One region of the Priestia filamentosa genome, then DNA from elsewhere that is predicted to be linked to it. Evidence: riboswitches for the same ligand, from Rfam matches in the RefSeq annotation. Region 1 holds a riboswitch; the other holds the start of a gene.
What was found. A riboswitch is a leader RNA that binds a small molecule or an ion and turns the genes downstream of it on or off. The one in region 1 is predicted to bind FMN.
Positions count from the first base shown of each region.

Region 2: linked by a shared signal. The riboswitch ahead of ribD (bifunctional diaminohydroxyphosphoribosylaminopyrimidine deaminase/5-amino-6-(5-phosphoribosylamino)uracil reductase RibD) and the one ahead of B9N79_RS02950 (ECF transporter S component) in region 1 are both predicted to bind FMN.

Region 1 covers NZ_FXAJ01000001.1:540,579-552,767, forward strand. Annotated here, with positions in the region: gene B9N79_RS02910 (pseudouridine synthase) at 1-295, shown strand, start outside; gene resA (thiol-disulfide oxidoreductase ResA) at 386-913, shown strand; gene resB (cytochrome c biogenesis protein ResB) at 926-2,551, shown strand; gene ccsB (c-type cytochrome biogenesis protein CcsB) at 2,548-3,732, shown strand; gene B9N79_RS02930 (response regulator transcription factor) at 3,857-4,573, shown strand; gene B9N79_RS02935 (ATP-binding protein) at 4,570-6,336, shown strand; gene B9N79_RS02940 (sigma-70 family RNA polymerase sigma factor) at 6,459-6,992, shown strand; gene B9N79_RS02945 (peptidoglycan DD-metalloendopeptidase family protein) at 7,137-7,826, shown strand; FMN riboswitch at 7,931-8,051, shown strand; gene B9N79_RS02950 (ECF transporter S component) at 8,195-8,791, shown strand; gene B9N79_RS02955 (ferredoxin) at 8,829-9,077, opposite strand; gene B9N79_RS02960 (YpbB family protein) at 9,438-10,508, shown strand; gene B9N79_RS02965 (RecQ family ATP-dependent DNA helicase) at 10,499-12,031, shown strand; gene B9N79_RS02970 (CPBP family intramembrane glutamic endopeptidase) at 12,018-12,189, shown strand, end outside.
Region 2 covers NZ_FXAJ01000003.1:119,083-131,271, forward strand. Annotated here, with positions in the region: gene B9N79_RS14105 (bifunctional homocysteine S-methyltransferase/methylenetetrahydrofolate reductase) at 1-1,179, opposite strand, end outside; SAM riboswitch class I at 1,258-1,364, opposite strand; FMN riboswitch at 1,674-1,824, shown strand; gene ribD (bifunctional diaminohydroxyphosphoribosylaminopyrimidine deaminase/5-amino-6-(5-phosphoribosylamino)uracil reductase RibD) at 2,005-3,087, shown strand; gene ribE (riboflavin synthase) at 3,089-3,733, shown strand; gene B9N79_RS14120 (bifunctional 3,4-dihydroxy-2-butanone-4-phosphate synthase/GTP cyclohydrolase II) at 3,749-4,942, shown strand; gene ribH (6,7-dimethyl-8-ribityllumazine synthase) at 4,963-5,430, shown strand; gene B9N79_RS14130 (hypothetical protein) at 5,538-6,368, shown strand; gene glcT (glucose PTS transporter transcription antiterminator GlcT) at 6,499-7,341, shown strand; gene ptsG (glucose-specific PTS transporter subunit IIBC) at 7,565-9,625, shown strand; gene B9N79_RS14145 (phosphocarrier protein HPr) at 9,650-9,916, shown strand; gene ptsP (phosphoenolpyruvate--protein phosphotransferase) at 9,916-11,640, shown strand; gene B9N79_RS14155 (LrgB family protein) at 11,673-12,189, opposite strand, start outside.

The DNA of each region.
Region 1 (12,189 bases):
GCTAGAAAAAGGAGTACGTCTTGAAGATGGTGTAACAGCCCCAGCAAAAGTACGTGTTCTTTCCGTTGATAAGCGAAAACAAACATCGATTGTAGAGCTTGTTATTCATGAAGGAAGAAATCGTCAAGTTCGTCGTATGCTTGAAACAGTTGGATATCCGGTCGTAAAGTTAAAGCGTGAACGCTATGCGTTTTTAGATTTAGTTGGTTTAAATGCAGGAGAGGCAAGAGAACTTACTCCACATGAAGTGAAAAAATTAAATTCGCTTGCGGATACAGGAAAAGAGCGAGTGTGAAGCAACTGCTTCATACTCCTTTCACTATACTTTAGTATGGTGAAAGGGATATATGTAAGCGGATAACTTATCGATGTAAAGGGGGATTTTATGAAAAAGAAAAAAAGACGTCTCCTCGTTCGAACGATTATTTTGTCCATCTTGTTTAGTGCTGTTGGCTATACAATGTACGCTCAATTTTTTGCTGAAAAAGAGAAAGTTGTGGTTGGGGAAAAAGCGCCTGACTTTGTCCTAGAAGATTTAAACGGAGAAAAACATAAGCTTTCAGATTATGAAGGAAAAGGCGTTTTCTTAAACTTTTGGGGAACGTGGTGCAAGCCTTGTGCAAAAGAAATGCCCGTGATGCAAAATCAGTATGAGCAGTTTAAAGACAAAGGAGTCGAAATCCTAGCTGTAAATGCAGATGAGACTGAGCTTGCTGTTAATCGATTTTCGAAAAGTTATGGGCTTACATTTCCTGTGATGATTGATGATGGTGGAGAAGTGCAGACCGCATATGATATTGGCCCTTTGCCAACAACTATTTTAATAGATTCCAAAGGGGAGATTGTTGATATTTTTGAAGGTGGACTTGATGAACAAAAAATCAAGGAATATATGGATAACATAAAGCCATAGGAGGTTTGAAACATGAAAGAAGTGAAATGTGAATGTGGCCATGTAAATCCACACGGAACAATTTTATGTGAAGCATGTGGAAAACCAACAAATGGTGAGAATTCTAAAAAGCTGTTAGATATGAGGTATGAAGGAAGTGCGAGAAGATCGCAGACGTATAACAAAACAGTAATTGATCATATCTGGAACTTCTTCTCGTCTGTAAAAGTAGGAATATGGCTTATTGTTTTAACCCTTATTGCCTCAGCTTTTGGAACGATTTATCCTCAGGAAGCGTACATTCCGATTAATGCAGATCCTTCGACTTATTATGAAGAACAATACGGAACACTTGGTGCTCTTTACTATCAGCTTGGTTTTCACAATTTATACAGCTCATGGTGGTATCTACTTCTTATTGCTTCAATAGGGATTTCCCTTGTTATTTGTAGTCTAGACCGAGTCATTCCCCTTCATCGAGCATTGAAAAAGCAGCGTGTTACCCGACATGAATCTTTTTTACAACGACAGCGTTTTTTTAGTGTAACCGAAAATCCGCTAGAATCCGATATTAATAAGGTAGAAGAACGGTTGAAAAAGAGAGGATACAGAGTTAAAAAAGAAGAAGGCAACTTGTTAGGTGAGAAAGGGCGTTTTTCAAGGTGGGGTCCTTATGTTAATCATATTGGACTTATTATCTTTCTTATTGGAGCAATGCTTAGAGTTGTTCCAGGGATGTATATTGATAAAACAATGTGGCTTCGTGAAGGAGAAACAAAGGCCATTCCTGGTACAAATGGGGAGTATTTTTTGGAAAATAATCAATTTATCTATGAGGAGTATGGAAAAGATTCTGATGAAGTATTTCAAAAAACAATTGATCGCGTAGGAGCGGTAGCTAAAAACTATCAAACAGACGTAACCCTTTATAAAGGACAAGAAGGGAAGATTGCGGGAGAAGATCAGAAACTTGTAAAACAAAAAGACTTTCCTATCAAAGTGAATGAGCCTTTAAAATTCGATGGGTATGCTGTTTATCAAGTTGATTACCGGTTAAATGAGCTAAGTGAAATGAAGCTATCGTTAGACGACAAACAAAGTGGAGAAAGCTTTGGCACAATCTCTATTGATTTACATAATCCAAAAGATACGTATAAGCTAAAAGACGGCTATAGAGTAGAGATTTTAAGCTATTTTCCTGATTTTTATTTTAATGAAGAAGGAGATCCTGATACAAAAACGAAAACTCCTTCAAATCCGGCTTTTGTGTTTAAAATGTTTACCCCAGATCGACAGGAGGGAGAAACAAGTTTTGTAGCCATTAGGCAAAATGTCGAACCTCTAGGAGAGAATAAGTATAAGATGACGTTTGCGGGAATTGATACAAAAAATGTGACAGGGCTTACTATTCATAAAGACTCTACCCTTTGGGTACTAGGACTAGGTGGATTAATCTTTATGATTGGGGTTATTCAAGGTATGTATTGGAATCATCGTCGTATTTGGGTTCGACATACAGCTCAAGGGTTATTTATCGCAAGTCATACAAACAAAAACTGGTTTGGACTAAAACGAGAGCTTGAAAAAGTAATAGAAGGAACAGCAATTGTGATGCCAGAGGATCAGCAAGAAAAGAAAAAGGGAGGGGATAAAGCATGAACTTAGTTAGTTTAAGTGGAAACTTACTTTATACAGCTTTTATCGTCTACTTAATTGCAACGCTTTTTTTCGGGGGAGCGATCAAATCAAAAAAAGTAGAGCGCAACAAGGAAAAAAATAAATTCGCAACATTTGGTATTTCGTTAGCGATTGTAGGGTTTGTCGCACAAGCAGGTTATTTTGTTACCCGATGGATTGCAGCCGGACACGTTCCTGTGAGTAATTTATTCGAATTTATGACGTTTTTCTCACTTATGCTTGTTGGGGCATTTATTTTGCTATACTTTATGTATAGATTAAGTTCACTTGGGGTTTTTACCCTTCCTATCGCCCTTTTACTAATTGCATATGCAAGCATGTTCCCACGTGATATTTCACCTCTTATCCCTGCGTTGCAAAGTCACTGGCTTTATATTCATGTTACAACAACAGCGCTTGGTCAAGCCATTTTAGCCGTTAGCTTTGCAGCAGGCCTTATCTATTTAATTAAGGAAGTTGATCAAACTAAAAGAGGGAAGAGGACGTTTTGGCTTGAAGTTGTGTTGTATAGCCTTGTTACAACCCTCGCATTCGTCATTATTACCTCATCTTTTCGAATTGCAGATTATGAAGCAACGTTTTCATGGGTTGATAAGCATGGTGAGAAAGCAGAAGCTGTGTATCATCTTCCAGCACTTGTTGGACCAAACGAACATGAGCTTGTAACAGAAGGAAAACTGAGCCCATTTGTAGAGGTGCCTGCACTTATTAACGCAGCTAAACTTAATACATGCATTTGGTCCATCATTGGCGGCTTGATTCTCTATGTAGTATTACGATTGGTTTTACGCAGAAGGCTTGGAGAAGCTTTAAAACCGCTTGTACGAAATGCAAATTCAGAGTTAGTAGATGAAATTAGCTACCGCTCTGTAGCAATTGGGTTTCCGGTATTCACTCTTGGTGCTCTTATTTTCGCGATGATATGGGCTCAAATAGCGTGGACAAGATTTTGGGGATGGGATCCAAAAGAAGTTTGGGCTCTTATCACATGGCTCTTTTATGCAGCGTTTTTACATCTCCGTCTTTCAAAAGGATGGCATGGTGAAAAATCAGCATGGCTTGCTGTGATAGGATTTGCCATTATTATGTTTAACCTTATTGCTGTTAACTTAATTTTAGCAGGGCTTCATTCATATGCTTAAGCCTTCACAACTGTGAAGGTTTTTCAATTGCAGAGAAAGGGCATAAAAACGTATGATAGGAATGAATCTAGGAGTACAATAAACAATAATAAGTCGTACATAAGAGAAACTAGGAGGTAAGAAAATGGACGTAGCTGCACGAATTTTAATCGTAGATGATGAAGAAAGAATTAGAAGACTATTGAAAATGTATCTAGAGCGTGAAGGGTATGCTATTGATGAAGCTTCTAATGGGGATGATGCAGTAGCAAAAGCGCTCGAGACAGACTATGACATGATTTTGCTTGATATCATGATGCCTGGAAAAGACGGACTTGAAGTATGCAGAATTGTAAGAGAGAAAAAATCCACGCCAATTGCAATGCTAACAGCCAAAGGGGAAGAAGCAAACCGTGTCCAAGGATTCGAAATTGGAGCAGATGACTATATTGTAAAACCATTCAGTCCACGTGAAGTTGTGCTTCGCGTAAAAGCTCTTCTGCGCCGCTCTTCTCAAACGTCATATTTAACAACGGAAACAAAAGCAAAAGACTTGCTTGTATTCCCACACCTTACAATTGATAATGATGCCCATCGGGTTACAGCTGAAGGAAAAGAAGTAAGCTTAACACCAAAAGAATACGAGCTTCTTTGTTTCCTCGCGAAATCTCCAGACAAAGTATACGATCGGGAGCATCTTCTTCGTGAAGTATGGCATTATGACTTTTTTGGAGATTTGAGAACGGTTGATACACATGTAAAGAGACTCCGTGAAAAATTGAACCGAAAATCAGAAAAGGCAGCAAGTATGATTGTGACGGTATGGGGAGTTGGCTACAAGTTTGAGGTTGGCAATGAATGAGACTTTGGCGAAGTGTTGTAGGGAAGCTTTGGATTACAATCATTCTGCTTCTTTCTGTCGTTTTATTCATTCTAACTATTTTACTTCTTGAGTTTTTCGAAAACTATATTGTTGATCAAGCTGAAGAGGATTTGAATAGTACGAGCAAGCAAGTTGCTCATTTTGTAGAAGAAATGGAAGATGGAGATTTAGCTTTAAAGGCAACATGGAATCTCATTGATGATGCAAATATTATCGTGCAAAAAGGAAATGAATATAGCTTTTCACCGAATATTCGAGAAGACAAAAAGCAGATTGAGAAATTCTTAAAAGAAGACAGCTATTTCAAAAACAGTGCAAATGGAACAAAGATGAGGAAAAAAGAAACAACCCTAAACCTTTCAAAAGAAGGGCAATCAGATCAAATCTACATCGTTTCAATGCCGTTTACGATGTCTTCTGGAGAGAAAGGAGCCGTATATTTATATCAGCCTCTTTCTTATCTCCAAGAGCCTTCTCGTCAAACAACAAAATTTATTCTTTTAGCAGCTGGGATTGCTATTATTTTAACGACAATTTTTGCCTTCTTCCTTTCTACAAGAATTACAGCCCCTCTTCGTAAAATGAAACAAGCTGCATTTGAAGTAACGAAAGGAAACTTTGATACAAAAGTTCCTATTTTAACGTATGACGAAATTGGAGAGCTCGCTATTGCTTTCAATCAAATGGGACGTCAGCTTAAATATAATTTAAATGCACTGAATCAAGAAAAAGAACAACTTTCAAGTATTTTAAGCAGCATGGCAGATGGAGTTATTACCTTTAGCCGGAATGGCACTATTCTTATTACAAATCCACCTGCCGAACAGTTTTTGCAAGCTTCTCTCTATGAACAAAAAATCGATATTACAAATGCATCAGGTCTTTCATCAAAAGTGCAGCGTTTGTTAGAAGAAGTTGTTCAAACAGAGCAGGAGCAAGTAACTGAGATGACAGTACAAGGAAGAACATGGGTTATCCTAATGTCTCCACTGTATAATCAAACAAAAATACGTGGAGCTGTTGCTGTTATCAGGGATATGACAGAAGAGCGCAGACTTGATAAGCTTCGTCAAGATTTCGTTGCTAATGTTTCGCATGAATTAAGAACACCGATATCAATGCTGCAAGGCTACAGTGAAGCAATTGTTGATGATATTGCTTCAACAGAAGAAGAAATGAAAGAAATTGCAAAGGTTATTCATGATGAATCATTAAGAATGGGTCGCCTTGTAAATGAACTGTTAGATTTAGCCAGAATGGAAGCAGGTCATATTAGACTTTCAATTGATGAAGTAGACATTGAATCGTTTACAGAACGGGTGCTTCGGAAGTTTCAGGGGGTTGCAAAAGAAGAGAATATCGCGCTTCATTTATCGTTAGAATCGCTTCAAAGACAAGAAGTGAAAATTGATGCGGACAAGCTAGAGCAAGTCTTAACAAACCTTATTGATAATGCTATTCGTCATACACAGGGAGAAGGAGCTGTAACATTAGAAGTCGAAAGTTTACCTAGCGCCCTTTCTCTTAAAGTACAGGACACAGGAGCAGGTATTGCTGAAGAAGATTTGCCATTTGTTTTTGAACGCTTTTATAAAGGAGACAAAGCAAGGACAAGAGGAAAAGCAGGAACTGGTCTTGGACTTGCAATTGCTAAAAATATTGTTGAAGCTCATGAGGGAACAATCCGTGTTCATAGTACATTAGGAAAAGGCACAACATTTTCAATTCGACTGCCACAATAGAAAGAAAAAAGCTAGAAAAGAGCCATCTTTTTCTAGCTTTTTTCTTTTTATTTAGGTAAAGTTTAATTACCATTTATTAGTATTTAGTTTCTTTTATAAAGGTTAGGGGAGGAGGAGAGATGATGAACACTGTACTTGAGCGGCTCTATATAACATATCATCAAGATTTGCTTCGATTTTTAGGATATACAGTTAAAAATCGAGAGAAAGCAGAAGACTTAGCGCAGGAAGTATATATACGTGTTTTGAAATCTTGCAGTAAATTTGAAGGAAATTGTAGTGAAAAGACTTGGCTTTTTACAATTGCTAAAAATATTGCAATAGACTATTTTAGAAAAGAAAAAGGTTTAAAAGAGTGTTGTCTTTTATCAAGTTGGCGGAAGCACATTTGTTGTGAAGAATCTCCTTCTCCAGAAGAACATGCCCTCGTTAAAGAAGAGGTACAGCAGTTATATGAAAGGCTCAGGGCGTGCAAAAATGATTTTCAGCTTGTTTTACTTTGTCGTTTTATTCGTGGATTATCTGTTGGACAGACTGCTCATTTTTTAGGGTGGTCAGAAAGTAAAGTGAAAACAACGCAGCATCGAGCCCTTAAAGCCTTAAGGGCAGAAATGATTGGAGGAAGAAAGCGAAATATAAGCGTCAAATACAGTTAAGAAAAAGATGATGTACAACATTAACTTTTTAACATTTTCCTGGATAAAACTCTTAAAAAACGTAAAGTATATGGGAGATGTCTTAAAATGGGAGAACAGTTTAAGGCAGGGACTAAACATGTTTTTTTAGGAGGAACTACAGCGATGAAAGCACGCATATTTGGAATTATAACAATAGTCGCTTTTATAGTTGGAAGCGGGTCTGTCCAGGGAAATGCTGAAGAAGCCGAACAGTGGATTTGGCCAACTGAAGGAATATTAACAGACTTATTTGGCACACGTCATGCTAAGCATTATGGGATTGATATTGCAGCTCCTATTGGAACAAATGTTGAAACAGTTGCAGATGGTAAAGTGACAAAATCCTATCCTTCCTCAACATATGGAAACGTTGTTTTTATTAAACAAAACAATGGATATGAAGCAGTATACGCTCATTTGCACAAGCGTCTTGTAAAGCAAGGTGACACAGTTAGAAAAGGACAAATAATTGGTGAAGTTGGAAGTACAGGCCGATCTTCGGGAAGTCATCTGCATTTTGAAGTACATAAAGGAAATTGGAATGAACATAAAACAAACGCCGTTGATCCTCTTCCTCTTCTTGATGAAGAAAAGCTCTATGCTTATTTAAGAGGAGGGGTTACAAGGGAAGTTTTTCAGTCTGTTTATGGAGAGACAACAAATGATGGAAAAGTGAAAACAACTGTTCAAAAAGGTGACACGTTATCAAATATTGCCGAGAAATACGGTGTATCAGTTTCAACTTTACAAGCGTGGAATAACTTAAATGAAACAACGATTTATGCTGGAGAAAAGCTTATCGTTCGGCAATAAAAGGTCTCCTAAAAGGAGATCTTTTATTGTTAAGGAAAGGAAAAAGGTTTTTATAATTTACTTTTAATTCGAGAAAAGTTATAATGAACATAAAATCACATATGGTTCATCTTCGGGGCAGGGTGAAATTCCCGACCGGCGGTTATAGCCCGCGAGCTTTCATTGAAAGCAGGATTTGGTGAAATTCCAAAGCCGACAGTACAGTCTGGAAGGGAGAAGGTGGAGGTTCAAACGTTTAATTTTTTAATTGCTAAACGTTTATTAAACGAGCTCTGCTAACTCCTTCAGCTATTTATGAAGGAGTTTATTTGCGTTTAATACAAGAACCTTTCTTCTTTGAGATGGATCGCAAAGAAGGAGAGAGGATTATGAACAAAAATAAAAAGACTCAAAAATTCGTTGCGATAGGAATGCTGAGCAGTATTGCTTATGTACTAATGATGCTTAATTTTCCTATCCCTATTTTCCCAAGCTTTTTGCTTATTGACTTCAGTGAGCTTCCTGCTCTTATTGCAGCAATTGTTTTTGGACCGCTAGCGGGAATTGCAGTTGAAGCAATTAAAAACTTTCTGTATTACGCTGTTCAAGGAAGCATGACAGGTGTTCCAGTTGGATCACTTGCTAATTTTATCGCTGGAGTTTTATATATAGTGCCTGTTGCACTTATGTTTCGCAAATTTCGCAACCGTAAAAGCATTACGCTCGGTCTTACAGTAGGAACTATTTTAACCTCAATTGTTATGAGCATTCTTAATTATTATGTTATTTTACCGGCTTACACATGGTTTTTACAAGCGCCAGCGATGTCAGATAAAATGCTTTATGCAACAGTTACAACAGCTATCTTCCCATTCAACATTGTTAAAGGTGCTATTGTCGGAGTTCTGTTTGGTCTTATGTATGCTAAGATGCATACTTGGATTGCCAAACGCTCTATTCATCCTTCAACATCTGTTTCAAAATAAAAAAAGCTCGTTAGGAATTATCCTAACGAGCTTTTTTCTATTCGTATTTAAGAGCGTCGCCTTCAAAAGGATCGTCCGCTACTTTGATAGACTCAGTTGGGCACCCTTCAAATGCATCCATCATGTCATCTTCAAGTGCCTCTGGTACTTCTACAACGCCTTCATTGTTGTCTAATGTTACAAATGCAATACCTTCGTCGTCGTAGTCGTAGATATCAGGTGCTGCAGCTCCACATGCACCACAAGCAATACATGTGTCCTTGTCAACAATCGTATACTTTGCCATTATAAAGACCTCCTAAAATTCTATCCATCATATAAATTTTATGATTATTGTAGTTATCACGAAACAATACGTTTCATACTCATTAAACATTGTACGGCTGTTTGGATAAGTTTTCAATAGAAAAATCATTCTGTCATTCTAATCCTTATATTAACAACAGGCCCCAAGGAATATCTCGTTGAACCAATTCATTCTGTTCACTATAGTATTACCCGAAAAGGCGTAAGGAAAAACGAATGGAAAATGTCCTTATTTTTCAATTGATCTTTATAGGCTATGCAAAGGGAAAAAAGTGTGTGAACAACAAATGCATGTTAAAATAAAGAAAAAAGAAATGTTATAAGGAGAAGCGTATCTATTATGAATTCTCTTCATATTGTAATGTTATTTTGTCTTCAACGCTTGAAAGAAGAGCGTACAATATATGGGGTTTATCATTTGTTAAAAGGAAAGAAATCAGCCCAAACAATTCAAGATGGGCAAATCTACGGTTTGTCTTTTTTATTCCAATCTTTTCCTTATTTAAAAAAACCATCCTTTGATAGTATGATCACAACCTTAGTTCAAAAAGAGGCTATTACCTCCAAAGGGGAACATGTTTATCAAGTTACAGAAAAAGGGCACGAATATGTACAAAAGTGGTTAACGACTAATAAACTACCATCTTCACTGAACGGCTGGCAGTATGCCAATGTAACATACCCTTTTTGGAAACGTCTTCTTGTTCTGTTTCAAACTGCCTCAAATTTAGTTTACGAAGAGAAGAAATTTGTTCCTGTGACAAGAGATGAGGAAACGTTAAGATGGTTAAAAAACTTTCTTGTGCGAAATGGGCAAAATCGGACTGAATTAGCTCATCAACTCTTTCAAGAACTAAAAAATATTTTGAAGGAAACCCCACAGCTTAATGTGGAGCTATTTGTGCGACAGTTTTCAGGGTATCAGTATGCAGGAGAAACAAACGTTCAAATTGCGAAAGAGTATAATGTTGATGAGCATTATGTGCATCTTTGCCAACTAGCAACAGTGCATTTTATTATTCATATGTTGGAAAAGCAGAAGGATTTGTACAAGTTATTACAAGGATTACTAACCGATTTTAATGTTGTTCTTCCCTTAACATCGTCAGCTAAGGCAACATATGAACTTATGAAGAGAAACAAGTCATTTGAAGATATTATGAGAATTCGTCGTTTGAAAAAAAGTACGATTGAAGATCATTTAGCTGAAATTGCCCTTTTTATAGATGATTTTAGCCTCTCAGACTATGTAACAAATGCTGAACAAGAAGAAATTAAACGCGTCTATTTAAAGCTCAATACAAATAAATTAAAGCCTATCAAAGATGAAGTGTCATCTTCTATTACTTATTTTCAGATTAGGCTTGTGCTTGCTCATTTGACTAAAGAAAGGAGAGTCACATGGAGTTAGAAGATATTCTTTTTAAAAAGTTTGGCTACCAAACATTTAAGCCTGGACAAAAAGAAGTGATAAGTTCTCTTCTAGAGGGAAAGCATACGATAGCTGTTTTGCCAACAGGAACAGGGAAATCGCTATGCTACCAGCTCACAGGTTATATTATCAACAAACCAATTCTTATTGTGTCTCCGCTTCTTTCCCTGATGGAAGACCAAGTTCAGCAGCTTAAAATGAATGGAGAAAAGCGCGTGATTGCTTTGAATAGCTTTTTGCAAGAAAAAGAGTGGAAAAAAGCAGTGAACGAGCTTTCAAAATATAAGTTCATTTACGCTTCTCCAGAAGCACTACAAAATCCACGAACGCTGGATGCTTTGAAACGAATTGGCATCGCTCTTTTTGTTGTTGATGAAGCACACTGTATTTCACAGTGGGGACACGATTTTAGGCTGGAATATTCAATGCTTGGATCAGTGTGGGAAAAACTTGAACGTCCAACTTGTTTAGCCCTAACAGCCACTGCAACAGAAGCGGTTACCAAGGATATTGTGGCACATTTACATTTGGAAGATGTAACAAAGCTTATTTATTCTGTGAATCGTCCTAATATTGGAATGAAAGTTGAACGAGTTGAAAGTATAGAAGAAAAAAAAGAGCATGTACTGCGTTATGTGCAAAAAATGAAAAAACCTTGCCTTATTTATTGCTCAAGCCGAAATTGGACCGAAAACTTAACAGAATATTTGCTTGAGAATGGAGTAAGGAATGTTGCTTTTTATCATGGGGGGATGCCATATAATGAGCGCATTTTGATTCAACAGCAGTTTCTTCATGATCAGCTGGATGTGATTTGTTGCACAAGTGCATTTGGTATGGGCGTAAACAAGAAAAACGTTCGGTTTGTGCTCCACTTTCACCCCCCCACACAGCTTGAAAGCTACGTTCAAGAAATGGGAAGATCAGGAAGGGATGGAAAAGAAAGTTTTTCTGTTGTTCTTTACGATGAGCGCGATGACGAGCTCGCTTTTCACCTTATGAGTAGCGAACTTCCTGACCGTTCATTATGCTATGCTGTTTTATCTATATTAGAAAAGTACCAAGATGGAACGAATGTTTCGCTACTTGATCGGGATATGATCGAGACATATGGCATCAATGAAGTTCACTGGCGTTTTATTCGTTTTCACTTGCAGCAAAATGGTATGATTAAAAATGAAAAACTAGTGAAGATGAACTATAAAGAAGAAATGGTTAACAATATCCAGAAAGCTGTTGAAAGCAGACTTCATGATAAAGAAGCTCGTTTTAAAGAGATGAAAAAGTTTCTACTTTCAAAATCATGTCGTCGTTCCACTATCCTTGATTATTTTCAGAACGATAGTGAGCCTACTCCACCATTATGTTGCGACATTTGCGGGATTGAGGAAGAAGCATATGAAGAACGTGAATGTGTGAACGAGGATAAAAAACCGTATAGTTGGATAAATCATTTATCACATCTGTTAGGACAGAAAGAGGAAAAGTATGAACACTTCTAAGTATAGTGATAGAGAGCTGATTTGGAGTCTATATGGCACACAGGGGTTACTTTTTCTTCTCACAATTGGGCTCGTATTCTTTTTACATGATCAACCAGGAGAATTAGGGGAGTATTTTCAACTTGACTTTAGGGAGCTTTTTTTATTTGGCATGTTTC
Region 2 (12,189 bases), on a different contig from region 1:
ACCAATCAAGTTATGATCTCGACACGTTAAATGAATAAGTGGGCGCGTTTTTAGCTGATCTTTTAAAAGTGAAGCCATCGCTAGGTTACTAATACGTGGACTTGCTAGAGAGTTATCCGCAAGTGTTAATGCATCAATCCCAGCTGCTTGAAGAGCATGAGCTCCCTTTAGAAATTTATCAACTCCAAGCTTTTTAGGTGGATCAAGTTCAACAATAATAGAGTGCTTTTCTTGTACAATTTCATGAAGATGGGGTTGTGCCTGAATCTCTTGACTAAGAACCTCAATTGGTGGAGCTTCCTTTACGGTTTTTTCTGTAATCGGTACAGCATTTTTGAGCGCTTTTGCCATTGCTTCAATATGGGAAGGTGTTGTTCCGCAGCATCCGCCAAGTAATCGAACTCCTTGGTCTTTAAACGCAAGAGCTGTTTTGTAGAAATAGTCTGGATCTGTTTCATAAATAAGGCGACCATCAACATATTGAGGTAAACTAGCATTTGGATATGCTGATAGAAAACTTTTATCTAAAAGAGGAACTTCCTCTAAAATTTCAAGCATATGATAAGGACCTTGACGACAGTTTGTACCTACAACATCTGCTCCGAGTTCTTCTAATATTTTTAAAGCTTTCACAATAGGGGTGCCGTCTTGAAGAACTCCTTTTTCATGGAGAGAGACGTTTGTCACGATAGGTTTATCTGTCTCATGACGTGCGATTTCTAAAACGGTTTTCAGCTCTTCCAAGTCATAAAATGTTTCAAAAAGAAGTCCGTCAACATCCTCAGACAAAAGCCAAAAAAGCTGTTCTCTAAAGCTTCTTTTAATTTCTTCAAGAGAAATAATACTTTTTTGGAACGATCGAATTCCGCCAATTGTACCTAGAACGTATCCAGAATCTCCAACTGCTTTTTTTGCGAGACGAACTCCTTCAATGTTGATGTCCTTTACTTTTTCTTCCGCTCCATATCTTTTAAGCTTCGGGAAATTTGCTCCATATGTATTTGTTTGAATAACAGAAGCACCTGCTTTTTGATATGCTTTGTGAATGTTAAAAATATCTTCTGGCTTTGTAATGTTTAATTCTTCAAAACAGTTATCAATTCCGTGAGCATGAAGCAGTGTGCCCATTGCCCCATCCCCAATTAGAATTTTCGACTGCAAATCCTCAAGTAAACCCATCTTCATCTCCCCCTTTTAGTGAATATCACTTTCCTAATAAAAAAAGCCTTCTTTATGAAAAGAAGACTTATAGTTGTCTTCTTATCTTCTAAGCAAATATGCTTACTGGATTTAGCACCTTGTTACAAACGTAACTGGTTGCTGAAGTTTCATAGGGCCAGTCCCTCCACTTCTCGTGATAAGAAATATTTATATACATATTAATTTGGATAATTTTTAAATATACTAATAATAACTTTTACTTTTCCTTGGAAAGTGTATCTGATTTTTGAAATTATACAATAATTTCTGAACATTTTAAACCCTTTTTTTAAAATTCTCTTTTTTAAGGGCAAATATACTCTAAAAAAGCTGAAGGGATAAATTTGGATATTGAACTTTATTTTAGGAAGAATGTTCGGATTTAAAAGGGAAAGAATCAGAAAGTACAAGAAAAGAAGCAAAAAGTTATGACTTTTGTGAGAACCTCTGCTATAATAAAGTCAAATTTCATAGTTATCCTTCGGGGTCAGGTGAAAATCCTAACCGGCGGTGGTGAATAATGATTGTATTCTAAGCCCGCGACCCGCATGTCTTTACTGAGATGCGGTTGATCAAGTTTGAATCTTGAGCCGACAGTTAAAGTCTGGATGGGAGAAGGATCAGGTGCGACACTATCAGTTTGTGTTTTTTTAAACGTGCATAACGTTTTTTAAGCATACACATGATAGTCTGTTTTCGCTTATTTTCATTTTGTCAATATACTGATTCAGCATCTCTACCCCTTTAGGACGCATTCCTAAAGGGGTTTTTACGTATAAAGGGGTTCGTAATGGAGGGGGAAAAGTGAACGATCAAGCATATATGAAACTTGCTATACAAATGGCAAGTGCGACAATAGGACAAACTAAACCGAATCCAGCAGTTGGAGCTGTTGTTGTAAAAGATGGAGCAATCGTTGGAATGGGTGCACATTTAAAAGCAGGTGAACCACATGCTGAAGTTCATGCTTTAAATATGGCAGGAGACAAAGCTTATGGTGCGACAATTTATGTCACTCTTGAACCTTGTAGCCATTATGGGAAAACACCTCCATGTGCAGAGCTTATTATCCAAAAAGGCATTAAGCGCGCTGTTGTTGCATCTCTTGATTCAAATCCGCTTGTAGGTGGAAGAGGGATGGAAATGATGAAAAAGGCAGGCATCGAAGTGAAAGTCGGCGTTCTTGAAAAAGAGGCCAAAGCACTTAATCCTTTTTTTCTTCATTTTATGAGAGAAAAGCGTCCCTTTGTGACATTAAAGGCTGCCATGAGTTTGGATGGTAAAATTGCAACAAAAACTGGAGAAAGCAAGTGGATCACAGGTGAACAAGCAAGACTTGATGGTCATCGTCTTCGGCATTCTCATGATGGAATTCTAGTTGGAGCAAATACAGTGATAGCTGATAATCCATTGTTGACAACAAGAATTATGGGCCATGCGCGTCACCCAATTCGTATTGTGCTAGACACCACCCTTAAAATTTCACCTGAGGCTAAGATTTTTCAAGATGATTCTGCTGAAACGTGGATTATTACAGGAAATGTTGGAGAAGAGAAGAAAGCTCCTTTTGTTAAAGAGCATGTTTCTATTTTTTCACTCCAGCAGCCTCAAAATATAGAGCATATTTTAGAACTTTTAGCAGCAAAAGGAGTTCAGTCCCTGTTAGTTGAAGGAGGAGCAACTGTTCATGGAGCTTTTTTACAGAGCAGACTTTTTGATGAAGTAGTTTCCTACGTTGCCCCTATTTTAATAGGTGGGAAAGATGCTCCAAGTGCATTTGGTGGAGCTGGTTTTTCTACAATGGCTGAAACGCAGCATCTTGAGATTATAGAAACAAGTGTATTAGGTGAAGACCTTAAAATTGTCTCTAGAAAGAAAGGGAAATAATATGTTCACAGGGATTATAGAAGAAATAGGAGAAATTGAACGAGTTGAAAAAAAGACAGATGCCATTATTTTTTCAATTCGAGCAAAAGAAATTTTAAAAGATGTAAATCTTGGTGATAGCATTTCAGTAAATGGAGTTTGTTTAACTGTCACAAGCTTTACAAAAGATCGATTTACTGTCGATGTTATGCCAGAAACGATTAAAGCAACAAACTTAAAGGACTTCAAGCAAGGAGTGAAAGTAAATTTAGAAAGAGCAATGGCAGCGAACGGGCGATTTGGAGGACATTTTGTTTCAGGCCATATTGATGGTACAGGAGAAATTATTGAAGTAACGCCAAAAGGCAATGCAATTTATTACCGTATTCATCTTTCAGAGAATTTAACTCGTTCCCTGTTATTAAAAGGCTCTGTTGCTCTCGATGGAACAAGCTTAACTATTTTTGGGCTTGAGCGGGATGAACTAGTTGTTTCACTTATTCCGCATACAACGGATTATACGATTTTAGGAGCTAAAAAACGAGGGGACACCGTTAATATTGAGTGCGATATGATTGGAAAATATCTTCATAAGTTTGTTCATAAAGAAGAAGCAAAACCAGAGGATAAGCTAAGCTATGAGTTTCTGAAAAATCATGGATTTTAAAAAAGAGGTGTCAAAATGTTTAACAAAATTGAAGAGGCATTAGAAGATTTAAAAAAAGGAAAAGTCGTTATTGTATGTGATGACGAGGACCGGGAAAATGAAGGAGACTTTATTGTTCTAGGAGAGCATGCTACACCTGAAAATGTTAATCTAATGGCTGTGCATGGGCGTGGACTTATTTGTACGCCGCTGTCAGAAAAGCGTGCTGAGGAGCTTGAGCTTTCACCAATGGTTTCTCAAAATACAGATTCCCATGGAACAGCATTTACAGTCAGCATTGATCATAAATCAACAACAACAGGTATTAGTGCTTTTGAACGCTCTGAAACAATTCAAGCTCTCTTAGATAAAGAGGCTAAGCCAGCTGATTTTCGTCGACCTGGTCATGTTTTCCCTTTAATTGCTAAAGAGGGAGGCGTTCTTCGCAGAGCAGGTCATACTGAAGCTGCTGTTGATTTGGCAAAGCTTTGCGGATCTCAAGAAGTAGCTGTAATCTGTGAAGTAATGAAGGAAGACGGCACCATGGCGCGTGTCCCTGACTTAATAGAGCTTGCAAAAAAACTGGATGTAAAGCTTATTACAATCAAGGAACTGATTGCATACCGTCGTAAGCATGATAAACTTGTGAAACGAGAAGTGCAAATTGAACTTCCAACGTCATTTGGTCACTTTAAGGTATTTGGATATTCTAATTCTGTGGACGATCGTGAACATATCGCTCTTGTAAAAGGAGATATAAATAAAGGAGATGTCCCGCTTGTCCGTGTTCACTCTGAATGTTTGACAGGAGATGTGTTTGGTTCACATCGCTGCGATTGTGGACCACAGCTTCATGCAGCTCTTTCTCAAATTGAGAAATCAGGAAAAGGTGTTCTTCTTTATATGCGTCAAGAAGGACGTGGCATTGGACTCTTAAATAAACTAAAAGCGTACAAGCTTCAAGAAGAGGGATATGACACAGTTGAAGCAAATGAAAAACTAGGTTTCGGAGCGGACTTGCGTGAATATGGATTAGGAGCTCAAATTCTTCGTGATTTAGGAATTGAAAAGATGCAACTTTTAACAAATAACCCAAGAAAAATTGCTGGGTTAAAAGGATATGGTTTAGACGTTGTCGAGCGTGTCCCGCTTGAAATGCCTGTCTTAAAAGACAATGAACACTATCTTCATACAAAAGTTGAGAAATTAGGACATTTACTACACTTTTAAAAGGAAAGAGGAGAAAAGAAATGGCAAAAACATTTGAAGGACATTTAGTAGGAACAGGATTAAAAGTAGGAATCGTTGTAGGGCGTTTTAATGAATTTATTACAGGCAAACTTCTAGGTGGAGCAGAAGATGGATTGAAACGTCATGGAGTGGACCCTGATGATATTGATATCGCTTGGGTACCAGGCGCATTTGAAATCCCGCTTGTAGCAAAAAAACTAGCAGCATCTAAGAAATATGATGCGGTTATTACTCTTGGTACTGTAATCCGTGGATCAACACCACACTTTGATTATGTATGCAATGAAGTAGCTAAAGGTGTATCTGCTCAAAGTCTTGAAACAGGCGTTCCAGTTATATTTGGAGTTTTAACAACGGAAACAATCGAACAAGCAGTTGAGCGTGCAGGAACAAAAGCAGGAAACAAGGGATGGGACGCAGCCATTTCGGCTATTGAAATGGCAAATCTTCTAAAAGGTATTGAATAATTCATTACTTCTCCAAAGAGAGCGCTAAAGATCTTCTTTAGCGCTCTTTTTCGTATATCTTTTAGACGTTGATACATGCTAAAAAGTGTCGGAAAGGAGGGGGGAGTTTGTCGCAGTCACTGCCTTTTTTTATTCTTCTTGTTTTTAGTTTACTTTTGACTGTCTTTATATTATGGAGAAAATGGAACAAGAGGCTTTTGCTCTTATTCTTATTTATTGGCGGTTTAGCGCACTTATTAGATTTTTTTATTATGTTTATTTTAAATAGCTACGTATACAAGCCTCATTTTGTTCAGAACAACTATTATGATAATATGCTGGGCTCTCTTGTCTCCCAAACGTTTGTTTATCCAACAGCAGCTTTAATTGTTGTAGCTTACAATTGGTCTATTTTTAGGGTTTTTCTTTTGTCTTTTTTATTTATGGGAATTGAAACGCTCTTTTTATCACTCGGCATATATGAACATTTTTGGTGGAAGACATTTTATACAGGCATTTTTATGTTTATCGGTTTTCTTATTGCGAAGAAATGGTATGAGTTGATGAACAGAGGAGACGATTCGAAATGGAGAAATGTTCTCACTCTTTACTTTGCGGCTTTTGTGATCAGTGGGATAGGCCTTTCGTTAATCACGGTTTTCACATCTTTAAATACGCTAAGTACAGGCTTTTTCAGTGTGGGAGAAAGGGAGCAAAGTATCCTAGCCACCATTTATATAGGCATCGTAATTTTCCTTTATAGCATGTCTGTTGTATATGGCAAAAACTCACTATATACGTATGGTTTGCTTTGTATTATCTGTGCTGTAAGTTACAGTTTGGTTATACTCAATATTTTAGAAATAACTGCTGTATATAAACTGCTTTCTATATGCTTGTATAATGTAATTGTTTTAATTATTATTAAATCAATCCATAATCGTCTTCTCTTCTTATAAAATGAATATTGGGCCTAGAAGAAAGAGAATACAGCGTTTCCATTGATTTCATAAAACGATATGTTGACGTTGTGAAAATGGTTTCGTAATATGGAAAGATGACAGAGAAGCTATAAGGAGTGGGGAATGAGTGAAAAGCACCTTTTTAGTGAAAAAGGTACTAAACAATAATGTATTAATTGCCACCCATGATGAATATAAAGAGACCGTCATGATTGGCAAGGGTATAGGTTTTGGGAAAAAAGGCGGAGAGGAAATTACAGAAACTTCAGCTGAAAAGTTATTTATTTTACACAATGAACGGGAACAAGAACAATATAAAATGTTGCTCACTCAAGTCGATGAGAAAATTGTAGTCATTATGAATGATATTATTTCTTATATTCAACAACATGTGAAAACGCCTTTAAATGAGCATATTCATATTAGCCTAACAGACCATATTTCTTTTGCTATTAAGCGTGTGAAGCAAGGGATGGATATTAATAATCCTTTTTTGCTTGAAACAAAGGTACTTTATCCTACCGAATACGAGCTTGCAAGGCACGTTTTGGAGATGATTAAGGAACAAACGGGTATTTCCCTTCCAGAAGGAGAAATAGGGTTTGTTGCGCTTCATATTCACACAGCAATTACAGCGCGTGACTTGTCTGAGATTAACCGACATTCAGAACTTATTCAAACAATTATTAGCATGATTGAGCAAGGTTTTTCTATAACATTAGATAAAGAATCTTTAAATTATATGCGTCTTATCCGCCATCTTCACTTCGCAATTGAACGTGCAAATAAAGGGGAAGAAGTAGAAGAACCAAAAAAATTATCAGAGCTATTGAAAAAAGAGTATCCCTTGTGCTACAATCTTTCTTGGAAAGTAGTAAAAGTGATGCAACAAGCGCTTTCACGCCCTGTTGATGAGGCAGAGGCAGTTTACTTAACAATGCATTTACAGCGTTTAATGACAAAAATATAAATAACAGCATTCATTTCAATACGTGTTACTGATACGATCAGGCATGAGTGGAGAGATGAAACGACTCTAATTAAGGGACAAGTATACCCTTTTAGGAGACCGTTTCCGACCACTCATGCCTTTTTATATTTTCTAAGAAAGCGTTTTAACAAAAGATGGTTTATGCATGGATTGAAAACGTTGTTGCACACTATAAAAGGACAGAAAAAAAGGGGGCTACTTCATGTTTAAGAAGCTTTTTGGGGTTCTGCAAAAAATCGGGAAAGCTTTGATGCTTCCTGTAGCGATTTTACCTGCTGCAGGTCTTCTGCTCGCATTTGGTACAGCATTCCAAAATGAGCAAACATTAAAGTATATTCCGGCACTTGGAGCTGATTGGTTTCAGCTAGTAGCGACAGTAATGGCACAAGCAGGTGACATTGTTTTTGCTAACTTGCCATTATTGTTTGCTGTGGGAGTTGCGGTTGGTTTAGCAGGAGGAGATGGTGTTGCAGGTTTAGCTGCGATTATCGGATATTTAATCCTGAATGTTACAATGGGAACTATTTTAACTGGGACAGGACAATTAGATCCTGCAATGTTTAATGTTGGGTCAACTATAGAGAAAGACCCGGCATTTGCAAACGTCTTAGGAATTCCTACGATGCAAACAGGGGTATTTGGTGGTATCATCGTTGGGGTATTAGCTGCTTCAATGTATAATCGTTTTTACCAAATTTCGCTTCCGCAATATTTAGGCTTCTTTGCAGGAAAACGATTTGTACCAATTGCTACAGCTGTTTCATCTTTAATCTTAGGATTAATTATGATGGTAGTATGGCCACCAATTCAAAGTGGTTTAAACACATTTTCACAAACGATGTTGAATGCAAATCCAATGCTTTCAGCTTTTATTTTCGGGGTAATTGAACGTTCATTAATTCCGTTTGGTCTTCATCATATTTTCTATTCGCCGTTTTGGTATGAATTTGGAGAATATATTGATAAAGCAGGGAATTTAGTCCGTGGAGATCAGCGAATCTTTATGGCACAGTTAAAGGATAATGTTGATCAATTTACAGCAGGAACATACATGGTTGGTAAGTACGTATTCATGATGTTTGGTTTACCAGCAGCAGCGCTTGCTATCTATCATGAAGCACGTCCAGAACGTAAAAAATTCGTAGCTGGTATTATGGGTTCTGCAGCTTTAACGTCATTTTTAACAGGAATTACAGAACCGCTTGAGTTCTCATTCTTATTCGTTGCACCAATCCTTTTCGCGATACATGCTGTGTTTGCAGGTCTTTCATTTATGCTTATGGCATGGCTTGATGTTAAGATTGGAATGACGTTCTCTGGAGGATTTATTGATTTTATCTTATTTGGAGTCTTGCCTAATAAAACTGCTTGGTGGTATGTTATTATCGTCGGTCTTATTTTAGCTGTTATCTACTACTTCGGTTTCCGCTTTGCCATTCGCAAATTCAACTTGGCAACGCCTGGACGTGAGAAGGAAGATGTAGGATCTGAAATTGCGACACCAGCAGAAGAACTTCCTTACAATGTTTTACAAGCAATGGGAGGACGCGAGAATATTGCTCATCTTGATGCTTGTATCACTCGTTTACGCGTTTCGGTTAACGATATTGGGAATGTTGATAAAGAACGCTTGAAAAAACTTGGCGCTTCTGGTGTACTAGAAGTTGGTAACAATATTCAAGCTATCTTTGGACCGAAGTCTGATACATTGAAAGGACAGATGCAAGACATTATGTCTGGAAAAACACCTGTTCCTTCTAAGGAAAGCGATGAGAAGCCAGCTAGTGAACCAACTATAGCTGATTCAGCAGAAGAGATTGTTTCTCCAATTACTGGAGAAGTTGTCCCGCTTTCAGAAGTACCTGATCAAGTTTTCTCGCAGAAATTAATGGGCGATGGATTCGCCATTATTCCCGAAAAAGGGACAATAGTTGCACCAGTAGACGGAAAAGTTGTAAACTTATTTCCGACGAAACATGCGTTAGGAATTGAATCAGTAGGTGGAAGAGAAGTCCTTATTCATGTAGGAATCGACACAGTGAACCTTAAGGGTGAAGGATTTGAAGCTCTTGTTTCACAAGGTGACGACGTCAAAAAAGGTGATCCGCTTCTAAAAGTTGACTTGGAGTTTGTAAAAGAAAATGCGCCAAGCATTATTACACCCATCATTTTTACAAATTTACAAGAAGGCGAAAAAGTAATGATCAACAAAGAAGGTCATGTAGATAGCGGTGAACAGAACATTATTACCATTACTAAGTAACAGGAAAAAAGGAGAATGATTAAAATGGCAGAAAAAACATTTACAGTAACAAGTGATTCAGGAATTCATGCACGTCCAGCAACAACTCTAGTTCAAACAGCAAGCAAATTCGAGGCAGACATTAACTTAGAGTACAACGGGAAAAGCGTAAATCTTAAGTCAATCATGGGCGTTATGTCTCTTGGAATTGGACAAGGAGCAGAAATCAAAATCGTAACAAACGGTTCTGATGAAGCTGAAGCTCTTTCTGCTTTAGAAGAAACAATGAAAAAAGAAGGTTTAGCTGAATAATGGCTAAAGAAATTACAGGCATTGCCGCGTCAAGCGGCATTGCCATTGCCAAAGCTTTTCGTCTCGAAGAACCAGAGTTGAATGTTGAACAGAAGAAGATTTCAAATGTAGAAGAAGAAACGGCGCGTTTTGAGAAAGCGCTACAAATTTCTAAAGAAGAACTCGAAGGAATTAAAGAGCATGCTAGAAAAGAGCTTGGAGAAGATAAAGCAGATATCTTTGCAGCCCATCTTTTAGTTCTTAGTGATCCAGAACTTATTAATCCAATTAAAGATAAAGTAAAAAATGAAAGCGTTAATGCTGAGTTTGCGCTTACGGAAACGGCTAATATGTTCGTTAGTATGTTTGAGTCTATGGACAACGAATATATGAAAGAACGTGCAGCAGACATTCGTGACGTAACAAAGCGTGTGCTTGCTCATCTTTTAGGAGTAACAATTACAAATCCTAGTATGATTTCAGAAGAAGTTATCATCATCGGAGAAGATTTAACACCTTCAGATACAGCACAGCTAAACCGTCAATATGTACTAGGGTTTACAACAGATATTGGTGGCCGTACTTCTCACTCAGCTATCATGGCTCGTTCAATGGAGATTCCAGCTGTTGTTGGAGCTAAAACAGTAACAGCAGATATTGAAAATGATGTTGTTGTAATCGTAGATGGCTTAGATGGGAAAGTAATTGTAGATCCATCACAAGAAGTAATTGCTGAATACGAAGCAAAGAAAGCTGATTTCGAAAAGAAAAAAGCAGAATGGGCAAAGCTTGTAAATGAGCCAACTGTTTCAAAAGATGGTCATCACGTTGAGCTTGCAGCAAATATTGGAACACCTGAGGATGTAACAGGCGTTCTTGAAAACGGTGGAGAAGCTGTTGGGCTTTACCGTACAGAGTTCCTGTATATGGGACGTGACCAGCTTCCAACAGAGGAAGAACAATTTGATGCGTACAAGAAAGTTCTTGAGCGCATGAAAGGTAAATCTGTCGTTGTTCGTACGCTTGATATCGGCGGAGATAAAGAACTTCCATACTTGAGCTTACCAAAAGAAATGAATCCATTCTTAGGATTCAGAGCTATCCGTCTTTGTTTAGAAGAGCAAGATATTTTCCGCACTCAACTTCGTGCACTGCTTCGCGCAAGCATTTACGGAAACTTAAAAATTATGTTCCCGATGATTGCAACAGTAGATGAATTCCGTCAAGCTAAAGCTATTCTTCTTGAAGAGAAAGAAGCGCTTCAAGCTAAAGGAGTAGAAGTTGCTGAAGGTATTGAAATTGGAATGATGGTTGAAATTCCATCTTCAGCTGTTATGGCAGATGTATTTGCTAAAGAAGTTGATTTCTTCTCAGTTGGTACAAATGACTTAATTCAGTATACACTAGCAGCTGACCGTATGAATGAGCGCGTGTCATATCTTTACCAGCCATACAACCCAGCAATTCTTCGTCTTGTGCACATGGTAATCCTAGCGGCACATAAAGAAGGCAAATGGGTAGGAATGTGCGGGGAAATGGCAGGAGATGAAATTGCAATTCCAATCCTTTTAGGATTAGGTCTTGATGAGTTCTCAATGAGCGCCACTTCTATCTTAAAAGCACGTTCACAAATCTCAAAACTTTCTAAACAAGAATTAGAAGGTCATATGGAAACAATTCTACAAATGAGTACAACTGAAGAAGTTATCTCATATGTAACAGAAAACTTCCATATTGAGAAATAAAAAAGAACCGATCGATTTGATCGGTTCTTTTTTTATAAAACGAAAGGAAGAAGTGCAGTTGAAATAAGGAGGGTTAGAAGGGCTGTCATAATCATAGCAAGACTAGAAAACGTTCCTTCAAGAGTTCCAAACTCAAATGCACGAGCTGTTCCTGTTCCATGTGCTGATACGCCAAGTAAAAGGCCTCTCGCTACAGAAGAACGGAGTGTTAACAGCTTAATAAGTTTAGGTCCTGCATAGGCACCAACAATACCTGTAATAATGACAAAAAGGATAGTTAAGCTTGGGTCTCCCCCAAGGGTTTGTGAAACATTAACAGCAATCGGAATTGTGATTGAACGGGGGACAAGACTATTTGTTAATAAGTGATCAAAGTGGAACAAAAAGGCTAACAAAAGGGAAGAGAACATTGCAATCATCGTTCCGCTTGCAACACTTAAAATAATTTCGACGCCGTGTTTTTTTAGTAAATGAAGGTTTTTATAAATGGGTACAGCGAAAGCAACGGTTGCTGGACCAAGTAAATAGCTAATAGAATCTGCACCTTCT